DNA from 4 places in the Ligilactobacillus cholophilus genome. Region 2 is predicted to be linked to each of the others. Evidence: a T-box and tRNA genes for the amino acid it is inferred to sense, from the RefSeq annotation. Region 2 holds a T-box; the other regions hold tRNA genes.
The links. A T-box is a leader RNA that pairs with one kind of tRNA and senses whether it is charged. The one in region 2 lies ahead of argS (arginine--tRNA ligase), so its partner is inferred to be a tRNA-Arg.
Positions count from the first base shown of each region.

Region 1: it has a tRNA-Arg gene. The T-box ahead of argS (arginine--tRNA ligase) is inferred to sense a tRNA for this amino acid. The anticodon was not compared.
Region 3: it has a tRNA-Arg gene. The T-box ahead of argS (arginine--tRNA ligase) is inferred to sense a tRNA for this amino acid. The anticodon was not compared.
Region 4: it has a tRNA-Arg gene. The T-box ahead of argS (arginine--tRNA ligase) is inferred to sense a tRNA for this amino acid. The anticodon was not compared.

Region 1 is NZ_CP127832.1:194,774-196,981, reverse strand. Features, by position in the region: gene gap (type I glyceraldehyde-3-phosphate dehydrogenase) at 1-814, opposite strand, end outside; tRNA gene QPK35_RS01030 (tRNA-Arg) at 1,092-1,163, opposite strand; gene rpoN (RNA polymerase factor sigma-54) at 1,232-2,208, shown strand, end outside.
Region 2 is NZ_CP127832.1:309,620-311,827, reverse strand. Features, by position in the region: gene argS (arginine--tRNA ligase) at 1-942, opposite strand, end outside; T-box leader at 987-1,159, opposite strand; tRNA gene QPK35_RS01760 (tRNA-Gly) at 1,163-1,233, opposite strand; gene QPK35_RS01755 (DUF2187 domain-containing protein) at 1,294-1,575, opposite strand; gene QPK35_RS01750 (deoxynucleoside kinase) at 1,709-2,208, shown strand, end outside.
Region 3 is NZ_CP127832.1:726,753-728,960, reverse strand. Features, by position in the region: gene QPK35_RS03860 (hypothetical protein) at 1-706, shown strand, start outside; gene QPK35_RS03855 (hypothetical protein) at 726-1,193, shown strand; tRNA gene QPK35_RS03850 (tRNA-Arg) at 1,282-1,355, opposite strand; ribosomal protein L21 leader region at 1,486-1,563, shown strand; gene rplU (50S ribosomal protein L21) at 1,580-1,888, shown strand; gene QPK35_RS03840 (ribosomal-processing cysteine protease Prp) at 1,907-2,208, shown strand, end outside.
Region 4 is NZ_CP127832.1:1,009,724-1,011,931, forward strand. Features, by position in the region: gene QPK35_RS05310 (ABC transporter ATP-binding protein) at 1-329, opposite strand, end outside; gene QPK35_RS05315 (TetR/AcrR family transcriptional regulator) at 357-977, opposite strand; tRNA gene QPK35_RS05320 (tRNA-Arg) at 1,076-1,149, opposite strand; gene yjeM (glutamate/gamma-aminobutyrate family transporter YjeM) at 1,351-2,208, shown strand, end outside.

The sequences.
Region 1 (2,208 bases), 110 kb from region 2:
ATTCGTTACCATCTGTTACCTTCTTAACAGCTTCGTTTACTTCTTCAGCTGTAACTGCTTTGTCTAATGTTACAACTAATTCTGTTACTGAACCTGTGATTGTTGGTACACGTAATGCGTGTCCATCTAACTTGCCGTCTAATTCTGGAACTACCTTACCTAAGGCCTTTGCAGCACCTGTTGAGTGAGGAATGATGTTTTGTGCAGCAGCACGTGCGTTACGTACATTACCTTTGCGGTCTGGACCGTCTTGTAAGTGTTGTGTTGCTGTGTATGCGTGTGTTGTTGTCATTGTACCTGCTTTGATACCAAATGCATCGTTAACAGCCTTTGCCATTGGTGCTAAGCAGTTTGTTGTACATGATGCAGCTGAAATGATGTTTGCATCTGGTGTGATGATGTCATCGTTTACACCGTAAACAACTGTTGGCATGTCACCTGCTGGTGCTGATACAAGAACTTTCTTTGCGCCAGCCTTCAAGTGTGCTGATGCCTTTTCTTCTGATGTGTAGAAACCTGTTGATTCAAGTACTAAATCAACACCATCGTTCTTAACCCAAGGAATGTTTGTTGCATCTGCTTCTGCATATACAGGGATTTCCTTACCGTTTACGATAAGTGAGTGATCTGTTGCAGATACTTCTGCATCAAATTGACCATGAGCTGTGTCATACTTCAATAAGTGAGCTAACATAGCTGGTGATGTTAAGTCGTTGATAGCAACGATTTCCAAATCATCTGATACTTCAGCAATCCGACGGAATGCTAAACGGCCGATACGACCAAAACCATTAATACCTACTTTTGTAGTCATATTAATATTCCTCCTAAAAGGTAAATTTATACTAAAGGATCGTTAATAAATTTTAACTACCCTTAACACCTTTGAATTATATCAGTAAAAATTGACACGTGCAAGCATATTCAACTTATAAGATCCTAAATTAATCTTATTAATTATAAGCGCTTTTAGATTGCGCTTTCATTTATTGAAATAATCTAGTAATATTTACTTTAGAAAATACTTTATTAAGCACACTTACTTATGTATTTTTAATAAAAAAAGCCGTGATCATTGATCACGGCAAAAATGCGCCAACTGGGAGTCGAACCCAGATTACAAGAACCGGAATCTTGTGTGCGATCCATTACACTATCGGCGCATTTACTTTTATTATATTATCTTATAAAAGTATAAATTGCAACAGAAATAAATTAACGAGGGAATATTATGACTCTTTCTCAAAATATCAATCAAAAGCAATTACAAAAATTAGCAATGACTCAACAAATGCAACAATCGATTAAAATTTTAAAATCTACAAATGATGAACTGTACTCATATTTAAAACAAAAAGCATTAGAAAATCCTTTTATTGATATAGAATTTCACTCAAATTTGAACTCAAAAGATTATGATATAAATCAATTTATTCAAAGCAAACATCAAGTTTCCCTTGACGATTATCTATTAGAACAGGTTCATTTGACTATGCGTAATACCCCAATTAGAACTCTAGTAATTTATTTTATCGAAAATTTAGATGATAACGGATATTTAAGTATTGATATTGACAAACTATACAAAGAACAAAAATTTAATAAAACATTAGTTTTAGATGCTTTAACTCTATTGCAACGCCTTGATCCACCTGGAATTGGTGCACGTGACTTACAAGAATGTCTAATTTTACAAACACAAGATAATCCTTCTGCACCTCAACTTGCTTTGCCAATTTTACAAAATGATTTTATCGATTTTACAGAAAAAAAATGGAATAAATTAGCTAAAAAATATAAAACTGATTGTGCACATATCAAAAAAGTTCTTAAATATGTGCGTACATTATCCCCTGCTCCTGGTGCTGGATATCAAAATAATGAAACTGAATTTATATATCCCGATTTGATAGTTAAACAAGATAAAAACACACTATCAGTTCAATTTACTACATCTAATACTCCTAAAATTTTATTTAAAAAAGCATATTTTAATAATTTTTCAAAAAATACAAATAACGATGTTCAAAAGTATCTTAAAGAGAAAGAAATTGAATATGAACAATTAACTGCTGAACTATCACAACGTGAAGCAACAATTTTAAAAGTTGGTCAAGCAATCGTAAAAAAACAATCTTCATTTTTTCTTGAAGATTCTCATCCATTAAAACCACTTTTATTACGTGATATTGCTCACCAATTACAATT
Region 2 (2,208 bases):
AGCAGCAAGGTCACGTGTTATATATAAACTTGTCCCATCTGATTTTTGGATTAAAGCAGGATTTAAATCATATTTTGAAAGATCAACAATCATTGCTCCTTGACTTTCTTCCAACAAACCTTTTTCTTTTAATTCATCAATTACTGGTTGCATTTTATCATTATAAAATGCTTCACCATTATATGAATCAAATGTTATTCCTAAACGTTTATAGATTTTCATAAAGAAGTTCAATGATTCATCACGGAACCATTTCCACAAACGAGTTGCTTCCGGATCACCATCTTCAAGTTTTTTAAACCATGCACGAGCTTCATCATCAAGTTCTGGATTTTCTTGATCTTCTTTATGGAATCGAACATAGTACTTAAGTAAAGTATTGATTGGATCTTTCTTTACTTCTTCCTCATTTCCCCATAATTTATATGCTTCAATCAACTTACCAAATTGAGTACCCCAATCTCCTAAGTGATTAATCTTAATTGGATTATAATTTGTTTTCTTTAATAATTCTGCTAAAGAGTTTCCAATTACAGTTGAACGTAAATGCCCCATTGACATTGGCTTAGCAATATTAGGAGATGACATATCAATCGTAACATTCCCATTATTACCTAAATTTAAATCACCATAATGATTTTTTTCAATTAAGACTTGGCTTATAATATCTTTTCCAAATTTCTTTTTATCTAAGAAAAAGTTGACGTAAGGACCAACAGCTTCAACTTTTTCAAAGTCATCTTGATTTATTTTTTCAACAATTTCACCTGCAATAATTTGAGGTGCTTTGTGCATAACTTTTGATAATACAAAAGCAGGAAATGCATAGTCTCCCATTTTCAAAGTTTTAGGAACTTCAATTTTTTCAATAATTTCTTCAATTGATAAGTCATTACCAATTACATCTTGTATTGCTTGAGCAACTTGTTGTTTATAATCCATTTTAAAACCTCCTATAAAATAAAAAAATCTCTTACATATAAAATGTAAGAGACGAGTTAACCCGCGGTACCACTCTAATTGATTAAAAAGTAATCCACTTTAATATTCAACTAATTATTCTAAGAAGTGCGATTCAATTTGTTCCTATATTCGGCTTGCACCATCCCGAACTCGCTGCAATATTTCCAAATTTACTAGTTTCTATCATTGAATAAGTCCAAGCGGATGACGAGAATCGAACTCGCGACACTAGCTTGGGAAGCTGGGGTTTTACCACTAAACTACACCCGCGATTTAGGTTAAGTATAGCATAAAATCCTTTTAATGTCAGCTTAAATAAAAATCAATATATTATTTCTTTTTAGCTGATGTTTTTTTTGTTTCTTTTTTACTTTCAGCTTTTTTTACTTTTTCAGGCTTAAACTTCTCACCATACATTACCATACTAGTTAAGCGTACAATTGCTTGGTTATGCAAATCACTTACAGCAATTTTATCTTTTGGATCAAATTCACTAAATCTTATAAGAGCAGAATTTTCATAAATCTTTTCTACTGTCCCACTAAAATTATGCTTCAATGGTCCAAAGGCTTTACATGTCACTTTATCGCCAACTTTAAATTTTTTTGCCATAAAAAAGTTCTCCTTAACTTAAATTTCTAAGAAATATTAACAAATTTCTTATTAAAATGCAACTAATCACGTGTTTGATTTATCTCATTTTAAAATGTAAAATTACATTGACAAACATTAAAGGAGAATTAGCATGATTACATTAGCTGGAATTATTGGTTCAGGTAAATCGACAATGTCAGAAATTCTTTCAAAAGAATTAGGTTCACAAGCTTTTTTTGAACCAGTGGATGATAATCCTGTTTTACCTTTATTTTATAAAGGTAACGAACTTGCAGCAGAAAAACGAGCACATGGCGATAAAGATGCAACTAATCCATATACATATCTTTTACAAACATTTTTCGTTAATCGCAGATTCCGTATGATAAAAGATGCAAAAAAAGATGCAAATAATATTTTGGATCGTTCAATATATGAAGATGCGCTATTTATGAAAATGAACACTGACATGGGAAATGCCACATCAGTAGAATATTCTACATATCAAGAATTACTTCAAAATATGTTAGATGAATTGACCTATGCTACAAAAGTTGATTCAAAAGATTTAATGATTTTTATTCACGTTTCATATGACACTATGATAAAAAGAATTAAAAAACGTGGTCGAGATTATGAACAAATTGAAAC
Region 3 (2,208 bases), 420 kb from region 2:
ATATAGCAAGCAGGATTTTTATTTAATATTTTTAAGCCGCTTATTAGGTTTGCATCAAGCTGAAAAACTTGTTTTACAAGCTAATGAAAAAAATGATGAACTTTATCATCAATTTCCAGGAATTGATAGTTTAGGTTACTTTACATTTCAAGAAAATGTTGATGGTAGTGCATACTATGTTGAACGTAAAAATAATGAAGCATTATTTTTTATTGATTTTAATAAACATCTTTTATTATTCAATAGTGAATCTTTAACTGATTTATTAATTAAAAAATATCGTAGTGAAGTTTCTCATGAGGTACTAAGACAATTTGAATTACAGCTTTTAGCAATTGGAAAGTTTATGAAGGAGGATTACGGGTTTGATGTAGACTTCAATATTTTGGATCCATCAAACTATGCTAAATATCCAATTATGGATGCTCAAATGCCACAAAAGGCACTTGATAAATTATTTATTTCTGCTTCGAACGCTGATTATATGCTAGTTACAGGTACTCAAAATGAGGCAATATTAAAATTAAATCATGGTATAGAAATGGCAATTGGACCATCAGAAAATAATCAATGGATTATTCAAATTAAAGACCCAGATAATAGAATTTCATGGTTTGATATATTGAATAAGTATGATTTCTTACGTGATTGGTACCTTAATAATTTAGATAGTTTAGAAATAAAGAATGATCCAAGATACTATTAATGAAGAGAAGGTTTTAGTCATGGATTTTAATCAAATGTTTTCAATTGCTCGACACAGTGAATACTCTGAAATGTTACCAGCTAAGAGTTATTCATTAGATGAAAAATATAGTAATTTAGTAGTGAATGTAAATTTAAGTCTAGCTACTTTATTTAATAAAATTCGAAATAAAGCATCAAAATCTGAATTACTTGATAGTTATTGCATGACAATGAGAGATTTTTTTGCAATTGCAAATTTTAAAGAGTGGACATATATTATGTTAATGAGTGATGAAGATTTAAATGCAATTGGGCAAAAATGGAAAAGTGAATCACTTGCAATGGTTTATTTAAGCATTCAGCAACAGATTAATAGTTGTTATTTTAAACGACAACCTCAAAGCTTAGTACATGCATGGCATATGTTCTTAAAACTTGGGTTAATAGATTTGGACTTTGATGAAAATCAAATTGAAAGTCATTTTGAAAAAATGTTTATGAAATAAAATTAATTCAGTCTAATTTATTTAGACTGAATTTTTTTATAAAAAAAGCACAATATCATGATTGATATTGTGCTCTAGATAAATTGAATGATTCGGGAGAGATTCGAACTCTCGACAATCCGCTTAGAAGGCGGATGCTCTATCCAGCTGAGCTACCGAACCATATCAACAACATAATGATTATATTATTATTGTGAAAAAAAGTCAATTCAAAATTTCAATGAATTTCATTAATATATATTTGACTAAACACAAATTTTCTGATAATATACAACTGTTGTACTTGTGCATAGTACAACTGCAACCGCACGTTTTAAGTTTAAGTGTCTCTTTTGGAGGCCACTAAATTACGGCGAGTCTAAGGATTAATTAAGGAGGTGCACAAGATGTACGCAATCATTAAAACTGGTGGCAAGCAATTAAAAGTTGAAAAAGGTCAAGCTATTTACGTTGAAAAATTAGACGTTAAAGCAGGTGACAAAGTAACTTTTGATGAAGTTGTATTAGTTGGTGGCGAAAAAACTGTAATCGGTACACCATTAGTTGAAGGTGCAACAGTTACAGGTACAGTTGAAAAACAAGGCCGTGCTAAGAAAGTTGTTACATTTAAGTACAAGCCTAAGAAACACCAACACACAAAACAAGGTCATCGTCAACCATATACAAAGGTTGTTATTGACGAAATTAATGCATAATTGAAAGCTGGTTAGGTTTTGATTCAAGCACAAATTAGCTACTATCAAGATAAAATTAGCGGATTTAAATTATCAGGTCATGCAGGATCAGGAGAATATGGACATGATATTGTTTGTGCTGCTGTTTCTGCTTTGGCAATTAATACAGTCAATAGTTTGGAAAAGTTGGCAGATTCAAATCCAGTTATTGAATCGGATGAAGGATCTGGATTTTTAAATGTTAAACTTCCAATTGACCAAATTCAACATCCAAAAGTTCAACTTTTACTTGAAAGTTTTAAGTTAGGCTTATTAGATATTGAAAATAGTTATGATAAATA
Region 4 (2,208 bases), 700 kb from region 2:
GATGATGTTCCAATTTGTTCCATTTCATCATGTGAATAATTAATGACTTTACGGTATACATCACTTCGTAAATTTTGTCCTAATTTTTGTGAGCCTTTTGCTGAAAAATAACTATTAAAAACAGCAGCTGCAACACTAATAAGTGAACAAATCAACATCTCAATTCCGATTTTCCAAATATAATTAATATCCCCCAATGCAATCCCATTATTAACAATGTCAGAAGTTAACATTGGTAAATATAATGTACTTACAACTTGGATTGCTAAAAAGAACGCAGCTCCAATTACCATTTTTATAGGTAAACGATTTTTTAAAATCTTTTTCATTCAATTCACCCTATTCTACTATGTATTTTATTTTCTGATTCCATACTCTAACCAATTCAACATTATATTAAATTGTTTAATCGCATCTTCTCGTGGATTTTCGTTTCCAAGTCGCTTATCGAAAAAATAGCAATGTACAGATTGCATCATCATTGTAATAATTTGTCGTCGTAATAATTCTAAATTTTCCGATGACAAATCAATTTTTAAAAGATTTTCATCAACTTCATCAATAAATGCATGATTTATTTCAAGATGTTTCGTTTCTAAATGCTTTTTAGAAAGATTTAAATTACGAAAAGAAGTAAAAGTATTTTTCCAAAAATCCACTTGTTTTTCATTTGTTAATTCATCCAAAAACTCTTCAAAGAAGATCGGCAATGCTGTAAATAAATTTCCATGATATGTTTTCAATAAAGTAACCCACGAATTTTTTAACTTTTGCGAATACAACTGCACGATGTATTCATGAAGGTCAAACTTATCTTCAAAATATTGATAAAAACTACCACGAGGAATCGCAGCTAATTTAATAATATTATTAATTGACGCTTCGTCTGCTGGTACTCTTGAAAATTCTTGAAATCCAGCATCTAATAAACGTTGTTGCTTTTCTTCTGGCAAATTCATAAATGTTTTTTTGGGCATTTAGTACGTCCTCTCATAAAAAATTAATTAATATGACACTTTGTCATATTAATTGTAAAAAAAGTGGATGTCAAATAAAACCTAACATCCAAATAAAATGCGTTTGATCGGAATCGAACCGATGACCTACCGCTTAGGAGGCGGTTGCTCTATCCTGCTGAGCTACAAACGCAATCTATATCATATTAAGTATAATATATTTTTTTATCCTTAATCAAGGTAACACCTTAACAAAATTATGTAATTTTATTTTTAACTAATTTTAAATATTCTATTATAAATTTAATTAATGTTACATTTTTTATCATAAACCTGTATAATAATTAATTGTACGATTTTTTCGTTTTGAAAATAAGGTAAAGGAGAAGACTAAATGGGCGAAAATAAGGTCAAAAAAATTACAACTGGTGCCTTAGTTTTGATGATTTTTTCTACAATTTTCGGATTTGCTAACACGCCAGTAGCCTTCATGCAAATGGGATATGGTGCTATTTTTTGGTATATCCTAGGTGCATTCTTGTATTTCTTACCAAGTAGTATGATGTATGCTGAATATGGTTCTGCACTTAAAGAAAGTAAGGGTGGAATTTATTCTTGGCTAGATGCATCTATTAGTGGAAAATGGGCATTCATTGCTACATTTATCTGGCTTTCAGCCTGGGTAATTTGGCAAGTAATGATTTCTCAAAAGATTTGTGTTACTGTTTCAACAATTATCTTTGGACATGATACTACTGGTACATGGCACCTCTTTGGACTTAACTCTACTTTAACTGTTGCGTTAGTTTCTATTCTTGGTGTAGTTGCTATTACTTGGTTAGTTAACCATGGTATCGACACAATTGCTAAAATTTCATCAGTTGGTGGTTTAGCAGTTATGTTACTAAATGCTGTATTAATTATTTCAAGTGTAGTTATTTTATTTAAGAACAATTTCCAATTGGCTCAACCAATTCACCACATTTCAGATTTTGCAACTTCAGTTAACCAATCATTCCAATCACCAATTGCAATGATTAGTTTCATGATTTATGCAATCTTTGCTTACGGTGGTTTAGAATCAATGGGTGGTGTTACTGATTCATTAGATAAACCAGAAAAAACATTCCCTAAGGCTATCATTATCAGTACAATCGTTATTGGTATCGGATATGCGTTAAATATCTTCCTTTGGGGAATTTCAATCAACTGGAATCAAGTTGTTGATCACCCTAACGTAAACTTAGCAAAC